3 regions of the Ewingella allii genome follow, and region 3 is predicted to be linked to each of the others. Evidence: predicted binding sites of a transcription regulator. Region 3 holds the regulator's gene; each other region holds the start of a gene.
What was found. The regulator PhoB, encoded in region 3, activates phosphate uptake and scavenging genes when phosphate is short. The targets are predictions, from matches to a motif close to CTGTCATAAAACTGNCNNAT.
Positions count from the first base shown of each region.

Region 1: glpT (glycerol-3-phosphate transporter) is a predicted target of PhoB. The motif match lies at 3,586-3,605, and genes of this name have one in related genera.
Region 2: phnC (phosphonate ABC transporter ATP-binding protein) is a predicted target of PhoB. The motif match lies at 1,716-1,735, and genes of this name have one in related genera.

Region 1 is NZ_JAWUDN010000011.1:58,170-63,648, forward strand. It holds gene SBO83_RS19585 (zinc/cadmium/mercury/lead-transporting ATPase) at 1-1,295, shown strand, start outside; gene tusA (sulfurtransferase TusA) at 1,300-1,557, opposite strand; gene SBO83_RS19595 (7-cyano-7-deazaguanine/7-aminomethyl-7-deazaguanine transporter) at 1,872-2,543, shown strand; gene SBO83_RS19600 (DcrB family lipoprotein) at 2,776-3,342, shown strand; gene glpT (glycerol-3-phosphate transporter) at 3,735-5,087, shown strand; gene glpQ (glycerophosphodiester phosphodiesterase) at 5,091-5,479, shown strand, end outside.
Region 2 is NZ_JAWUDN010000001.1:373,932-379,410, reverse strand. It holds gene phnD (phosphonate ABC transporter substrate-binding protein) at 1-751, opposite strand, end outside; gene phnC (phosphonate ABC transporter ATP-binding protein) at 842-1,675, opposite strand; gene dld (D-lactate dehydrogenase) at 1,861-3,564, shown strand; gene SBO83_RS01800 (YIP1 family protein) at 3,634-4,224, opposite strand; gene SBO83_RS01795 (aldo/keto reductase) at 4,513-5,479, shown strand, end outside.
Region 3 is NZ_JAWUDN010000002.1:322,193-327,671, forward strand. It holds gene brnQ (branched-chain amino acid transport system II carrier protein) at 1-574, opposite strand, end outside; gene phoR (phosphate regulon sensor histidine kinase PhoR) at 1,096-2,421, opposite strand; gene phoB (phosphate response regulator transcription factor PhoB) at 2,537-3,226, opposite strand; gene sbcD (exonuclease subunit SbcD) at 3,453-4,691, shown strand; gene sbcC (exonuclease subunit SbcC) at 4,688-5,479, shown strand, end outside.

The sequences.
Region 1 (5,479 bases), on a different contig from region 3:
GCGTGGACAGCGTTGCAAGGCTGAGCGTGGCGTCAGCGCCGGGAGCCAGCGCCATTGACCGGATTCTGCAATTGATTGAAGAAGCCGACGAGCGCCGCGCGCCCATCGAACGCTTCCTCGACACCTTCAGCCGTTACTACACGCCAGCCATCATGCTGATGTCGCTGCTGGTGATTTTGATCCCGCCGCTGGCGATGGGTCTACCTTGGGAAACCTGGATTTATCGCGGCCTGACGCTGCTATTGATTGGTTGCCCGTGCGCGCTGGTGATCTCCACTCCGGCGGCCATTACCTCCGGGCTGGCGGCGGCCACCCGACAGGGTGCGCTGATTAAAGGCGGCGCGGCGCTGGAGCAGTTAGCCGTAATTCAAACCGTGGCGCTGGATAAAACCGGCACCCTGACCGAAGGTAAGCCAGAAGTCACCGACGTTCAGACGTTCGATGGCGCGAGCGATAACGAGATGCTGAGCCTGGCGGCGGCGGTGGAAGCGGGTTCGCATCACCCTCTGGCGCTGGCCATCATCAACCGCGCGGCTCGGGAAAACCCTCTGCCACTCAATGCGCAAGATCGCCGCGCCTTGGCGGGTTCTGGCGTCGAAGGGGTGGTGTCCGGCAAGAAGATTCAGGTATTAGCGCCGAAGCATCTGGCGAGTGAAAACGTCACTGAGGAGCGCCTGAGCCAAATCGCCGAATGGGAATCTGCCGGTAAAACCGTGGTTGCCGTGCTGCAAGATGGCAAGGCCATCGGCCTGATCGCCATGCAGGACAAGCTGCGCGACGACGCCGTGAGCGCGCTGGCCGAGCTGAAAGCGCTGGGAGTTTCTGCCGTCATGCTGACCGGCGATAACCCCCGCGCCGCCAAAACCATTGCTGACCGACTGGGCATTGATTACCGCGCCGGGCTGCTGCCGGCGGATAAAGTCGAGGCCGTGACCGCGCTGAACGCTAAACATCCAACGGCGATGGTGGGTGACGGTATCAATGACGCGCCGGCCATGAAGGCGGCGCGGATTGGGATTGCCATGGGCAGTGGGACGGACGTAGCGCTGGAAACGGCAGATGCCGCACTGACCCACAATCGCCTGAACGGTCTGGCGGAGATGATTAAGCTGTCGCGCGCCACCCGCGCCAATATCCGCCAGAACATCACCATTGCTCTGGGCCTGAAGGCGATTTTCCTGGTGACGACGCTGATGGGGCTAACCGGGCTGTGGCTGGCGGTGCTGGCTGACTCAGGGGCAACCGCGCTGGTCACCGCCAACGCGTTGCGCCTGCTGCGCAAGAAGAAACAGTAAGCAGTTACTCCGGCTGGAGAAGCCCTTTCGCCAGCAAATAGCGGTACGGCAGCTGTTCAGTGTCGGCCGCTAGCAACGTATGTTCCATAAAACGGCAGAAACCCGGAATGTCGCGGGTGGTGGCGGGGTCATCCGCGATCACCAGCAGGGTTTCGCCGTCTTTCATGCCACGCACCGTTTTACGCACCATCATCACGGGCTCGGGGCAGCGCAAACCTAAGGCATCTAACTGGTGGTCAGGGTTCAAAAAGGGATCATTCATGGTCTGTCTCACGTCGTGGGCCCGGCTAACATCGCCGCGCTTTGAAGGATGACGAGTATACGCCGCAGATTTTCAGGAGCAACCTGCGCCAACGATTGCGCTAAAATTAACCATTGCATTACCCGTCTAAACAGTTAACATGCGCGCCGCGCGCTTGATTGTTAGTTCATCCTAAGAGTGAATTCACAGAAAGAGTCGCGCACCTAAATCGATAAACATTGGGTTCCCTCACCCCAATCAACCACACTCGACATCATGCGTTGTCGCCCAAAGGCGTCAGCGAGCAGGTGAAGGGTATAAAAAGGCCACAATCTATGTATTCGTTCACTGAGCAACAGCGCTTTAATGCGTTGATATGGCTATCTTTATTCCATATCGCCATCATCACTTCCAGTAACTATCTGGTACAGCTGCCGGTTTCTGCTTTCGGCCTGCACACCACCTGGGGTGCTTTCACTTTTCCGTTCATCTTTCTGGCAACCGACCTGACCGTGCGTATTTTTGGCGCGCCGCTGGCTCGACGCATTATTTTGTCCGTCATGATGCCCGCGCTGGTGATCTCCTATGTGATTTCCGCCCTGTTCTTTGAAGCACAGTGGCAAGGGTTTGAAGCCCTGAGCAGCGTCAATATCATGGTTGCCCGTATCGCCACCGCCAGCTTTATGGCCTACGTGCTGGGGCAGATCCTCGACGTGCACGTCTTCAACCGCCTGCGCCAAATGCGCCGCTGGTGGATTGCGCCCGCCGCCGCCATGTTCTTGGGCAACATCAGCGACACTCTGTCTTTCTTCTTCATCGCCTTCTACAAAAGCAGCAATGCATTTATGGCCGACCACTGGGTGGAGATCGCCATGGTGGATTACGCCTTCAAAGTGCTGATCTGTCTGGTGTTCTTCTTGCCGATGTACGGCGTGCTGCTCAATATGCTGCTCAAACGCCTGTCGCAGAGCGGCCATGACGCGCGATTTCCACTGAGTTCACACTAATCGCAGGCGACTCAAGGTTTTTAGCTAAAGTCATTGACGTTGTAGCAAGGCAGCAAACGAGAGAATTCCGATGAGCTGACTTAAGTCAGTGATTCGGATGAAAGAGTGCAGCTAACGCGGCTACAACTTCAAGGACGAAAGATAAATCTGACTTGCATTTGTTTACTGGATGAGTTGCCATAGATGCAGTTAAATCAAGAATCTATGGCGCGTTAAAATCAAAGGATGCCTTATGCGTAACTTAGTGAAATTTGCAGGAATGGCGGTGCTGATTGCAGGTCTTGCGGCTTGCGATGGAAATACCAGCGATAAAGCCGCTGCCGACAAGGGCGCGCCTGCGGCGGCTGCCAGCACCACGGCGGTGCCGGTAAGCCTGCTCGACGGCAAAGTGACCTTCTCCCTGCCACAGGGAATGAGTGACCAGAGCGGCAAGCTCGGCAGTCAGGCCAACAATATGCACGTTTACGCTGACAAAACTGGCCAGAAAGCGGTGATTGTTATCCTTGGCGACAACACCACTGAGTCGCTGGAAGTGCTGGCAACTCGCCTGCAAGACCAGCAGCGCGCGCGTGATACCAACCTGCAAGTGGTGACCAATAAGTCGATTCAGATCAACGGGCAGACGTTGCAGCAGTACGACAGCATCATCTCTTCAGCAGGTCAGCAAGCCTACTCTTCCATCATTTTGGGCAAAGTAGACGACCATCTGCTGACGATTCAAATCTCACTGCCAGCCGATAATCAGCAGCAGGCGCAAACTGCCGCTGAAGCCATTATCAATACGCTGAAAGTGCAGTAAGTCAGATTGCAAATTGCCAGAGCGGGGGCTTGCCCCGCTTTTTACTTTTCGGCCCCCCGTTCCTGTCACGCCTCTTCACATTAAAACATTACCCTCTTTATGGACTTATTCGCGCAAAAACGAATAAAACCGCGCCACGGTGATTTTCTGCGCAACATAAAAACCAAAAATGTGATCTCTGTCCAGTAAAATGGGCTATTACGTATTTCCAATTGTTAATCAATGCCGCAAAATCCGCCTCCTGTTTCATAAAACTGTAACAATTCTGTCATCTATCACAGTTCGCTTACGCTCATGTCGCTAGCATGGCGTTCGTTATAGAACATGAAAGGTTCAGTTTTATCGCCAGTCGCTCACGAGAGTGGCTCTGATCTATGCCATTGGAGGCGTTTATGCTCAGTATCTTTAAGCCCGCAGCCCATAAGGCTCCCGTGGCAGACGACCATGTTGATCCCCTTTACCGCCGCCTGCGTTGGCAGATCTTCATGGGGATTTTCTTCGGCTACGCCGCCTACTATCTGGTGCGCAAAAACTTTGCGCTGGCGATGCCTTACCTGATTGATCAAGGTTTCAGCCGTGGCGACCTCGGCTTTGCCCTGTCCGGCATCTCCATCGCCTACGGTATTTCGAAATTCCTCATGGGTTCGGTTTCTGACCGTTCCAACCCTCGCGTTTTCCTGCCAGCGGGCCTGATACTGGCGGCGGCGGTGATGCTGTTCATGGGCTTCGTGCCGTGGGCGACCTCCAGCATCGCCATTATGTTTGTCCTGCTGTTCCTTTGCGGATGGTTCCAGGGCATGGGCTGGCCGCCGTGCGGGCGCACCATGGTTCACTGGTGGTCGCAGAAAGAGCGCGGGCAGATTGTGTCGGTGTGGAACTGCGCGCATAACGTCGGTGGCGGTATCCCTCCGCTGCTGTTCCTGCTGGGTATGGCGTGGTTTAACGACTGGAAAGCCGCGCTGTATATGCCAGCTTTCGCGGCTATCGCGCTGGCGGTGTTCGCCTTCATCACCATGCGAGACACCCCGCAATCCTGCGGCCTGCCGCCGATTGAAGAGTACAAAAACGACTACCCGCCGGACTACGACAAAGAGAAGTCCGAGGAGGAGCTGACCACCAAGCAGATCTTCATGCAGTACATTTTGCCGAACAAGCTGCTGTGGTATATCGCCCTCGCCAACGTGTTCGTTTACCTGCTGCGCTACGGCATCCTCGACTGGTCACCAACCTATCTGAAGGAAGTGAAGCACTTCGCGCTGGATAAGTCCTCCTGGGCTTACTTCCTCTACGAATACGCTGGGATTCCGGGCACCCTGCTGTGCGGCTGGATGTCGGACAAAGTGTTTAAAGGTAACCGTGGCGCCACCGGCGTGTTCTTCATGGTGCTGGTGACTATCGCCACCGTGGTGTACTGGCTGAACCCGGTGGGCAATCCGGGCATCGACATGGTCTGTATGATCACCATCGGCTTCCTGATTTACGGCCCGGTAATGCTGATTGGCCTGCACGCGCTGGAACTGGCACCGAAGAAAGCAGCGGGTACCGCGGCGGGCTTCACCGGCCTGTTTGGTTATCTGGGGGGTTCGGTGGCGGCGAGCGCCATCGTTGGCTATACCGTTGACTACTTCGGCTGGGATGGCGGCTTTATCGTGATGATTGGCGGCTGCGTGCTGGCGGTTATCCTATTGATTATGACTATGTTGAGCGAGAACAAACACAAAGCAAATCTAGCAAAAGGAGCATAACGGATGAACCGTTTAAGTAAGATAGTAAAAGGCACCCTGTTGGCGAGTTTGATTGCCACGTCTTGTTACGCCAGCGCAGCAGAGCCGATTGTTATCGCGCACCGCGGCGCCAGCGGCTATCTGCCGGAACATACCCTGCCAGCGAAAGCCATGGCTTACGCGCAGGGCGCTAACTTCCTTGAGCAGGACTTAGTAATGACCAAAGACGACCAGCTGGTCGTCTTACATGACCACTATTTGGATCGCGTCACTGATGTCGCCCAGCGCTTTCCGAACCGGGCGCGCAAAGATGGCCGCTACTACGCCATCGACTTCACGCTGGCGGAAATCAAATCGCTGAAATTCACCGAAGGCTTTGATATTAAAGACGGTAAGCAGGTGCAAACCTATCC
Region 2 (5,479 bases), on a different contig from region 3:
GCACTAAGATTGGGCCGTTTGGAATTAACGGAGATTCCCAAATAATACGGATTTTCTTCATCAGGTCCGGGTGATCCATACGGATCATACGGTTGAACGCGCCAGAGGTGTACCCTGTTTCGCGGTCGCCAATCATCGAAGCCCAGGTTACTGCGCCAGCGAATTGGCCGTTCAGCACGCCCAGAATGTCCTGCTCGTGGCCGCCGGAGAAGGTGACGCTAGAGAAGAAGTTGTTGTATTTGTTATCCGTGTTGCCGCCAAACTCTTTCTTGAAGGCTTGGTTAGGGATCAGGTAACCCGAGGTGGAATCTGGGTCAGCGAACCCAAAGGCCGTGCCTTTCAGGTCAGATAATTTTTTGTACGGGCTGTCGGCTTTTACCACCACGATAGAGTGGTAACCGCGAGATTTGTCGGTGTCATCAATAGTAATACCTACCAGATCGACGGCTTTCGGGTTATTAATATACACCGAAGCGTAAGATGAAGGTGACATGCTTAATACCATGTCAACTTTCCCGCCTAATAATCCCTGAATAACCCCTGAATAGTCAGAAGAGTTACGCAGTTTAGTATCTACATTTAATTCTTTATCAAAGAAATCTTTCACACACTGATTATCGCCAATCTGTTGAGTGGCATTCTGGCCACCCAGGATACCCAGATTTAATTCTTTAGGCGCATCTGCTGCCATGCTGTGCATTACGGTAAAAGTACCTGCCACCAATACCGCCAGACGTAATAACTTCTTCATGTAATAATGACCTTGTGTAGATGGAGAGAAAGTTGAAATAAATAAAAACAATGAATATTACAAACTACTTATTGTGACGAATAAATAAGATCAATGAGATGATTCGCCGTCTTCACCATAAAGTTGATGAAGAATCGAATCATTTAAATCATCAGGATGCCCGTCGAAAATAATCTGCCCTTTGGCAATACCAATCACGCGGGTGCAGAAGTCTTTCACCAGTTCAACCGAGTGCAGGTTGACCATCACGGCGATATTCTCTTCGCTGACCTTTTTCAACGCGTTCATGATGCGCAGCGTGTTTTTTGGGTCCAGCGAGGCCACCGGCTCATCGGCCAGCAGAATTTTGGGGTTTTGCATTAATGCGCGACAGATAGCAACGCGCTGCATCTGTCCACCAGAGAGGTTCTCGGCGCGCTGCAAGGCGTGCGGCAACATATGCAACCACTCCAGCAAGGAGATAGCGCGGGCGCGGTCTTCGTCGTCGAATTGGTTAAAGAAAGATTTGAAAGTAGAAGTCTGGCTGAGGCGGCCCAAGAGTACGTTGGTCAAGACGTCTAGACGAGGTACCAGACAGAAATCCTGAAAAATCATGCCACAGCCTGAACGCCAGCGGCGCAGCGCCTTGCCAGTCAAACCGGCTAACTGCTGCTGTTCGCCATTTTCGTAATGGCAGACAACGCTACCGTCAGACAGAGGGATGGTGCCGTTCAGCACGTGCAGTAAGGTTGATTTACCCGCCCCAGAGCGACCAATCACCGCCACGAACTCACCGGCGTGCAGATCAAAATTGATGTCATTCAGAACGCGCTGTCCTGATTTGTAGGATTTCACTAATCCTTTAACGTCTAAAACTTTGTTCTGTTGCAGCGTGCGGGCCTGTGGATATTCGGCCTGTGCCAGCTTAAGTTGAGCTTGCGCCATGGTGCGTTCTCTCGGTTGCCTACAGATTCTGGCAATCATTAAGCGGGAGATTTGTGACACATTGATGATGCTTTAATAACCATCCCATGACGCTCAAATATGAACCCTTCCTTTAATATCATTTAAGCCTATGATTATTCAGGGCAGCGATTTTGGCCCTCTGGGTAATAAGTGAGGAATAGGACATGAGCATTCATCAGGATAATCAGACGCTGATCACGCGTCTGAAAGAGATCGTCGGCTACCGCCATGTACTCACCGGCGACAGCAATACCGAGCGCTACCGCAAGGGTTTTCGCTCCGGCGGTGGTAAAGCCTTAGCGGTAGTGTTTCCGCAGACCCTGCTCCAGCAGTGGCAACTGCTCAAGGCCTGCGTCGAGGCTGACAAGATTGTCATTATGCAGGCGGCCAACACCGGACTGACCGAAGGCTCGACGCCGAGCGGCGATGATTATGACCGCGATATCGTCATCTTCAGCACCCTCAAGCTCGACCATATTGAACTGCTCGACGGCGGCAATCAGGTGATTGGCTTCCCCGGTAGCACCTTATATAAGCTGGAAAAAATCCTCAAACCTTACGGCCGCGAGCCGCATTCGGTGATTGGCTCCTCCTGTATTGGCGCGTCGGTGGTCGGCGGTATCTGCAATAACTCCGGCGGATCGCTGGTCAAACGCGGCCCGGCTTACACCGAAATGGCGCTCTACGCGCAGATTGACGAACAGGGTCAGCTGCAGCTGATTAACCACTTGGGGATTGAGCTGGGCGACACGCCAGAGCAGATCCTCACCCGGCTGGAGAAAGGCAATTTCAGCGCCAACGAAGTGCATCACGACCAGCGTTTGGCCTCTGACCATGACTACGCCGAGCGCGTGCGCGACGTCGATGCCGACACCCCTTCTCGCTTCAACGCCGACCAGCGCCGCCTTTTTGAAGCCTCCGGCTGCGCGGGCAAGCTGGCGGTCTTTGCCGTGCGTCTGGACACCTTCCCGGCGGAAAGCCAGCAGCAAGTTTTCTATATCGGCACCAACAGCACGGCGGTGTTGACCGAGCTGCGTCGCCAGATTCTGGGTGATTTCAAAAACCTGCCGGTGGCCGGTGAGTACATGCACCGCGACATTTTTGATATCACCGAAGTCTACGGCAAAGACACTTTCATGATGATCGACAAGCTCGGCACCGACAAAATGCCGGACATGTTCAGCGCCAAAGGCAAGTTTGACGCCCACGCCAGCAAAGTGCCTTTCCTGCCGAAGAACTTTAGCGACCGCGTGATGCAGTGCATCAGCAAGGCGCTGCCGAACCACCTGCCGCCGCGCATGAAAAAATACCGTGACCGCTATGAGCATCACCTGTTGTTGAAAATGTCCGGTGACGGCATCGCCGAGGCGCAAAGCTTCCTCACTGAATTCTTTAAACAGCACGAAGGCGACTTCTTTGTCTGTACTGACGAAGAGGGCAAGAAAGCCTTTCTGCATCGCTTCGCCGCCGCCGGGGCCGCCGTGCGCTATCACGCGGTGCACGAAAAAGAAGTGGAAGACATTTTGGCACTGGACATCGCCCTGCGCCGCAACGACCGCGACTGGTTCGAAACGCTGCCTGCTGAAATCGACAATCAGTTAGTCGCCAAGCTCTACTATGGCCACTTTATGTGTCACGTTTTTCATCAGGATTACATTGTCAAGAAAGGGGCTGACAGCAAGAAGCTCAAGCACCAGATGTTGGAAATCCTCGATGCGAAAGGCGCGGAGTACCCCGCCGAGCACAACGTCGGGCATCTCTATATCGCCAAGCCGCATCTGAAAGCCTTCTATCAGCAAGCCGACCCGACCAATAGCTTCAACCCCGGCATTGGCAAAACCAGCAAGCTTAAAGGCTGGCGGGAATAGCCATTTCGCAGGCATAAAAAAGGCAGGGATGAGCCATCGCCTCTCCCTGCCTCAATGCGTTACATCAGGTCAGAACAGTTTCGCGCCATAACCCCACATCAATACGGTCAGGGCCAGCAGCAGCTCTAGCACCAGCACGCCCATCGCCAGCGTCGAGCTGGAAAACAGGAAGCCTTCGCGGTGGTCAATATTGAGGAAGTTAGGGATGCCGAGATAGAGCAAATAGCCGCTATAGCACAGGCCAATTAGCCCGACGAACAGGCACAGCCAGACCATCGGATAGAGCGCCACGATGCCGCTGAGGAACATCGGCGTCGCCACATAACCGGCGAAAACAATACAGCTATTCAGCGTGGGTCGACTGTCATAGCGACGAGCCATCCAGTAGATGATCCGCCCCATCAGCGCCACCGCGCCAAGCATCAATACATAGAAAATCACGGCAATATAAGAGGCGGTGAACAGGGAAACAATCAGTCGCTGACCGTCGCCAAAGTTCCATCCCAACTGGGTGGTCCCGATAAAGGAGCACACCACCGGGATCAGCGCCATAAGCAATACGTGATGAAAATAGACGTGTGAGACGGTTTCCCGCTCGCGCTGGATTTGTTGCAATTCTGGACCGGGACGGGACATCAGTCCCCAGACATGATTGACCATGGTACACCCCCATAAACGCCGGAAACCGCCAACGGCGCGGGTGATAATGACCTTCCGGGATGCAGCGTCACAGGGCGTGTCACACGCATTAAGAAGGTGGCGGCATGAATTAATTATAGTTCGCCCTGTTTTTTCTGCCTGCTGGCCAAACAAATTCTTTTACAAATGCGTAACAATATAAGGCAAAAATATCACGTCCTCGGGTTGCCGTTGTCTTGATGAGCGTTAAGATAGGAACAGTGTTTCAAATCTACCCTACAAAAAAACCTATCAGGATAAGGAGACATCATGCCGTATCAGCCAAGCCCTTCCCGTTACGAGAACATGCAATATCGCTTCTGCGGCCGCAGCGGGCTGCAACTGCCCGCGCTGTCACTCGGCCTGTGGCACAACTTCGGCCATATCAGCGCGCTGGAATCCCAACGCGACCTGCTGCGCAAAGCCTTTGATTTAGGTATCACTCACTTCGACTTAGCCAACAACTATGGCCCGCCTCCGGGGTCTGCCGAAGAGAACTTTGGTCGCCTGCTGCGTGAGGATTTCGCCCCCTATCGCGACGAATTGATCATCTCCACCAAGGCCGGTTATGACATGTGGCCTGGCCCGTACGGCTCCGGCGGCTCGCGTAAATATCTGTTGTCCAGCCTCGACCAAAGCCTGCAACGCATGGGGCTGGAATATGTCGACATCTTCTACTCCCACCGCGTTGATGAAAAAACCCCGATGGAAGAGACGGCGTCGGCTCTGGCCCACGCGGTGCAGAGCGGCAAGGCGCTGTATGTCGGCATCTCCTCTTACTCGCCGGAACGCACGCAGAAAATGACCGAGCTGCTGCGCGAATGGAAAATCCCGCTGCTCATCCATCAGCCTTCTTACAACCTGCTCAACCGCTGGGTGGATAAAAGCGGGCTGCTCGATGTGCTAGAAGAGAACGGCACTGGCTGCATCGCCTTCACCCCGCTGGCGCAAGGGCTGCTGACCGGCAAATATCTCAACGGTATTCCTGACGGTTCGCGGATGCAGACCGAAGGCAAAAAGGCGCGCGGCCTGTCAGAAAAAATGCTGACCGAGGAGAACCTCAACAGCCTGCGCCTGCTCAACGACATGGCGCAAAAACGCGGCCAAAGCATGGCGCAGATGGCCCTGAGCTGGCTGCTGAAAGATGACCGCGTGACTTCGGTGCTGATAGGCGCTAGCCGACCAGAGCAGTTGGAAGAGAACGTGGCGGCGCTCGGCAACCTGCACTTCACCGCCG
Region 3 (5,479 bases):
TGACGAAACCGCTGGAGAAAGGCACGTGCTGGTAGGCTTCGGCAGCAGGCATGCTCTGCCCCGCTGGCCACAACACGGCGGCCAGACCTAAAACGCCCAGCGCGACCATTTTCAGCGGCGCGAGGAAGTGGCCCACGGTGTCCAGCAGGCGGCCCGGATAGAGGGAGATACCAATCACCAGCGCGAAGTAAACGACGCTATAAATGAACAGCGGCAGCGGGCCGTCGCCGGTTAGTGGTGCGATCCCGACTTCAAAAGAGACGGTGGCAGTACGCGGCGTGGCGAACAGCGGCCCGACGGCCAGATAGCAAACCGTAGCCAGCAAAATGCCCGCGGCGCGGCCAATCGGCGAGCTCAGCGCGTCAACACCACCACCCACACGAGCCAGTGCAATCACGGTCATGACCGGCAGGCCCACGGCGGTTATCATAAACCCTGCCGCCGCCCACCAGACTGCGGGACCGGCCTGTAAACCGACCATCGGCGGGAAGATGATATTCCCGGCACCGACGAATAAGGCGAAGGTCATAAAGCCCAACGCCAAAATATCTTTGCTTGATAAACGAGTACTCATGATTGGTGTCGTGTTGCCTGTTCAAATGAATAAAGTGACCGATGCTAACGCCTGTTCTTTCGTTATAACGTCAATGAGCGAGATAACCGCCTGACAATGCCATTTCGAGGAGAGAAAGAAGCCTAAAATGCCTGATGATATGCAGATGAAATGTTGTAATTCAGGAATAGTTCAGCGACAGCGGGCGGTAAGGTAAACGTTTATGTCGTGAAAAGGCAAGCCGAGATCCAAAAAGCAGAGCCTTAGACCAGACTTTTACCAAAAAGCAGTGCATATCACTAAGTCACTAGAGATATGCAAAACATGATATGTATGATTATTCATCAAATTAAGCACAAGATACAGACTATTGCCGCTAAAACTGCGCGAAATCGCCAAGAACGGGTCGTTTCCCGTACGTTTATAAGGTGTTAATGAAAGGTTGAGCTACTGATTGGCAGGCTGGGGTAAGCCTCTGGCATAAAAGAAAAAAGCTGCCCGATGAGCAGCTTTTATTTTTTAACATTCATGCCAGCAGAATATTACTTCGTATCTTTCACTTTGCCCGGCGTAGCGGAACTGGCTGGCACCACCAGACGCTGTGGCAGGGTAAACATAAATCGCGTGCCGACACCCACTTCGCTCATGATATCCAGCTTTGAGTTGTGGTGGCTGAGCGCGTGCTTAACGATTGCCAGCCCCAGCCCGCTGCCGCCCGTCTGTCTAGATCGCGCTTTGTCGACGCGGTAGAAGCGCTCCGTCAGGCGCGGCAGGTGCTGTGGCTCAATGCCCGGCCCGTTATCACTGACCTGAAACTGCGCCCCCAGCGGCGTTTGCTGCCAGCTGACTTCAATGCGCGTGCCAGTCGGCGTGTGGTTCACCGAGTTATACACCAGGTTAGACACCGCGCTGCGCAGCTGATCCTCATTGCCAAACACCTGCAACTTGTCGTTTACGCGGAACACAATCTCGTGGCGACCATTACTTAAAGTCTGCACCTCGCGCTCCAGCATGCCCATCATCAGCGGCATATCCACCTTCTCATTGAGATCAATGTTGGTGGCTGCTTCGATGCGAGACAGCGTCAGCAGCTGTTTCACCAGTCCGTCCATGCGTCGCGTCTGCTCCTGCATGGTGTCCAGCGCCTTGCTGCGGAAAGGCTCTTCCAGCTTGGCGTCTTCCATCATCTCCAGATAGCCCTGCAACACGGTCAGTGGCGTGCGCAGCTCATGGCTGACGTTGGCAAAGAAGTTGCGACGCGCCCCTTCCAACTGACGCATTTGGGTGACGTCACGCGCCACCATCAGCAGCTGACCTTCGGAATAAGGCATCACGCGGAACTCAACGTAGTGCTCATTATTGAGCTGCAAATTCAGCGCGCGGTTAAATTCTCGGTTCTGAATCCAACTGCGAAACTCGGGGTAACGCAGCAGGTTGAAGATATGCTGCCCGTTATCTTCCGGCCAGCGGAATCCCAACAAATCCTGAGCCAAGCCGTTACACCAGAAAATATTGCCTTCTTCGGTCGCCAGCACCACGGCATCGGGCAGAGACTCTGCCCCGCTGCGAAAACGTTTGATGAGTTGACCGAGTTCACGCCGCCGCCGACGGTTACGCATTTGCATCTGGTTCAACCCATAAAACAGCGGTTCCCAGCTCCAGCGGCCATTTGGTGGGGTGATGCTGCGATCGAGCCACAGCCAGTGAGAGAGTTTAAGCTGGTTATAATAGTTCCAGCCCAGCGCCGCCAGCAGCGACGCAAATAGCAGCCATCCGTAATGGCCGAAGAAAATACCGATGATCAATGCTGGCAGACAGAACAGAAACAGTTCCCCCGCCAGACGCTTCCAGGACAGACGTTCTAACACACAGATTCTCCGCTGCGGCGAGCCGAAAGGCCCCTACATACTATACCCAAAATCATGGGGTTACCGAGCGCGGCCTTGCGCCCAGACATCCTGAAGTATCAAGGGTATAAATGACTCAGTAACGGGTAGAGAACCGGTAACCCGTTCCACGTACCGTTTGAATCATTCTGTCATGTCCGCTGGTTTCTAACGCTTTACGCAAGCGACGAATATGAACGTCTACCGTGCGATCTTCAACATAAACGTTAGTGCCCCAGACGTTATTCAGCAACTGCTCACGGCTGTAAACCCGCTCAGAATGCGTCATAAAGAAGTGCAGCAATTTGAATTCTGTCGGCCCCATGTCCAGCGCCTGCTCGTTCGCCATAACGCGATGAGAGGACGGGTCGAGGCTCAGCCCCTGCATGTCGATCACTTCTTCCACCGCCATCGGGGAAATTCGACGCATTACGGCTTTAATACGCGCCACCAGCTCTTTCGGAGAGAAAGGCTTGGTGATGTAGTCGTCCGCGCCCACTTCCAGACCGCGCACTCGGTCTTCCTCTTCGCCACGGGCTGTCAGCATCATGACCGGGATTTCACGCGTTAGCGCTTCGCGTTTGAGATGTTTGATAAACTGAATGCCGGAACCGCCCGGTAACATCCAGTCGAGCAAAATAAGCTCGGGGAATGGCTCAATCAACCGGGCTACTGCCGAGTCGAAATCTTCTGCTTCCACTGCCTGGTAGCCGTTTTGTTCCAGTACAAAGCACACCATTTCACGGATCGGAGCTTCATCTTCAACCACTAAAATACGTCTAGCCATCGTAGGTCCTGCCAAAAGGTTAGCGATCATTGTTTGATTGCGGAGGGGATTATGCGTCAGTTTTGTGACATTTTTATGAAAATCGCTCAGCAGCCAAACTAAGTGTAGCTAAGCCTTCATTAATGCGTCATGTCGTTGAAATCCGCCTGATTTAGCGAGGACAGCCCCCAGCCTGACGTTTATACTTTGCGGCAAACTGTTGCAGCACACCAACAACGGGAGTTTCATGCGCCTGATCCACACTTCAGACTGGCACTTAGGCCAGTATTTCTTCACCAAAAGCCGTGCCGCCGAGCATCAGGCGTTTTTGCGCTGGTTGATAGAACAGGTGGAGCGCCATCAGGTTGACGCCGTGATTGTGGCAGGTGACATCTTTGATACCGGCTCGCCGCCGAGCTATGCTCGCGAGCTGTACAACCGTTTTGTGGTCGATCTGCAAAGTACCGGCTGCCAGCTGATCGTGCTGGCGGGTAACCACGACTCGGTCGCCACGCTGAATGAGTCCCGCGAGCTGCTCTCCTGCCTGAATACCCGCGTAATTGCCACCGTGGGCGAAGACTTATCCCAGCAGGTTCTGACCTTAAATCATCGCGACGGCACGCCGGGCGCGGTACTGTGCGCCATCCCCTTCCTGCGCCCGCGCGACCTGATTGCCAGTCAGGCCGGGCAGTCCGGCAGCGACAAGCAGCTGGCGTTACAGGAAGCCATCGCCGCGCACTATGACGCGCTGTATCAGGCAGCGCAGGCCGAACGCCAGAAACTGGGCCTGCCTCTGCCCATTATTGCCACCGGCCACCTGACCACCGTCGGCGTCAGCACCTCGGACTCGGTGCGCGACATTTATATCGGCACCCTCGACGCCTTCCCGGCGCAGGCTTTCCCGCCGGTGGATTATGTCGCCCTTGGGCACATTCACCGCGCCCAGTGCGTGGCGAAAACCGAGCATATTCGCTACAGCGGCTCGCCGATTGCCCTGAGCTTCGACGAGCTGAGTAAGGTGAAAAGCGTCTATTTATTGGATTTCACCGGCGACCAGTTAAACAGCATCGACACGCTGGAGATCCCGCAATTCCAGCCGATGCAGATGATCAAGGGCTCTTTGGCCGAGATTGAACAGCAGCTGAAACAGTTTACCGACGCCGCCCGCGACCAGCCGGTGTGGCTGGATATCGAGGTCGCCACGCAGGACTACCTGAGCGATATTCAACGCCGCATTCAGGCTCTCACCGCCGACCTGCCGGTGGAAGTGGTGCTGCTGCGCCGCAGCAAAGAGCAGCGGCTGAACAGCATTTCTCAGCAGGAAAAAGAGACCTTGAGCGAGCTGAGCGTCAGCGAAGTTTTCGAGCGCCGTCTGGCACTGGAAAGCGAAGTCGATGAAAGCCGCCAAAGCAGAATGCGCACCCTGTTCGCGCAAATCGTAGAACAAGTACAAAGCGGCGAGTCAGCGGAGGACGGCGCACAATGAAAATTCTCAGCCTGCGGCTTAAAAACCTGAATTCGCTGGAAGGCGAGTGGAAAATCGATTTCACCGCCGAGCCTTTTGCCAGCAACGGGCTCTTTGCCATTACCGGCCCGACCGGCGCGGGGAAAACCACCCTGCTCGACGCCATCTGTCTGGCGCTTTACCACCAGACGCCGCGCCTCAACGTGTCGCCAACCCAAAACGAGCTAATGACTCGCCACACCGCAGAATCACTCGCCGAAGTGGAGTTTGAAGTGAAAGGCATTGGCTATCGCGCCTTCTGGAGCCAGCGCCGGGCCAAGAACTCGCCGGACGGCAATCTGCAAGCGCCCAAAGTAGAACTGGCGCTGCTCGCAGACGGCAAGATCCTGGCCGACAAAGTGCGCGACAAGCTCGACGCCATCGCCCAGCTCACCGGGCTGGATTTTGGCCGTTTCACCAAGTCGATGATGCTGTCGCAGGGGCAATTTGCCGCCTTCCTCAACGCCGATGCCAATGACCGCGCCGAGCTGCTGGAAGAGCTGACCGGCACCGAGATTTACGGTCGGCTGTCCGAGCAGGTTTTTGAGCAGCACAAGCAGGCGAAAAACCAGCTCGAAGGCTTGCACCAGCGCATGGCGGGCATTGAGCTGCTCAGCGAAGAGCAGCGCCAACTGCTGGAGAGCCAGCTGGCCGAGGTAAACCAGCAAGAACAGCAGCTTAGCCAGCAGTCTCAGGCGCAGCAGCGCGATCTCAACTGGCTGCTACAGTGGCAGCAGGCGCAGCTCAAGCAGCAGCAATATCAGCAATTG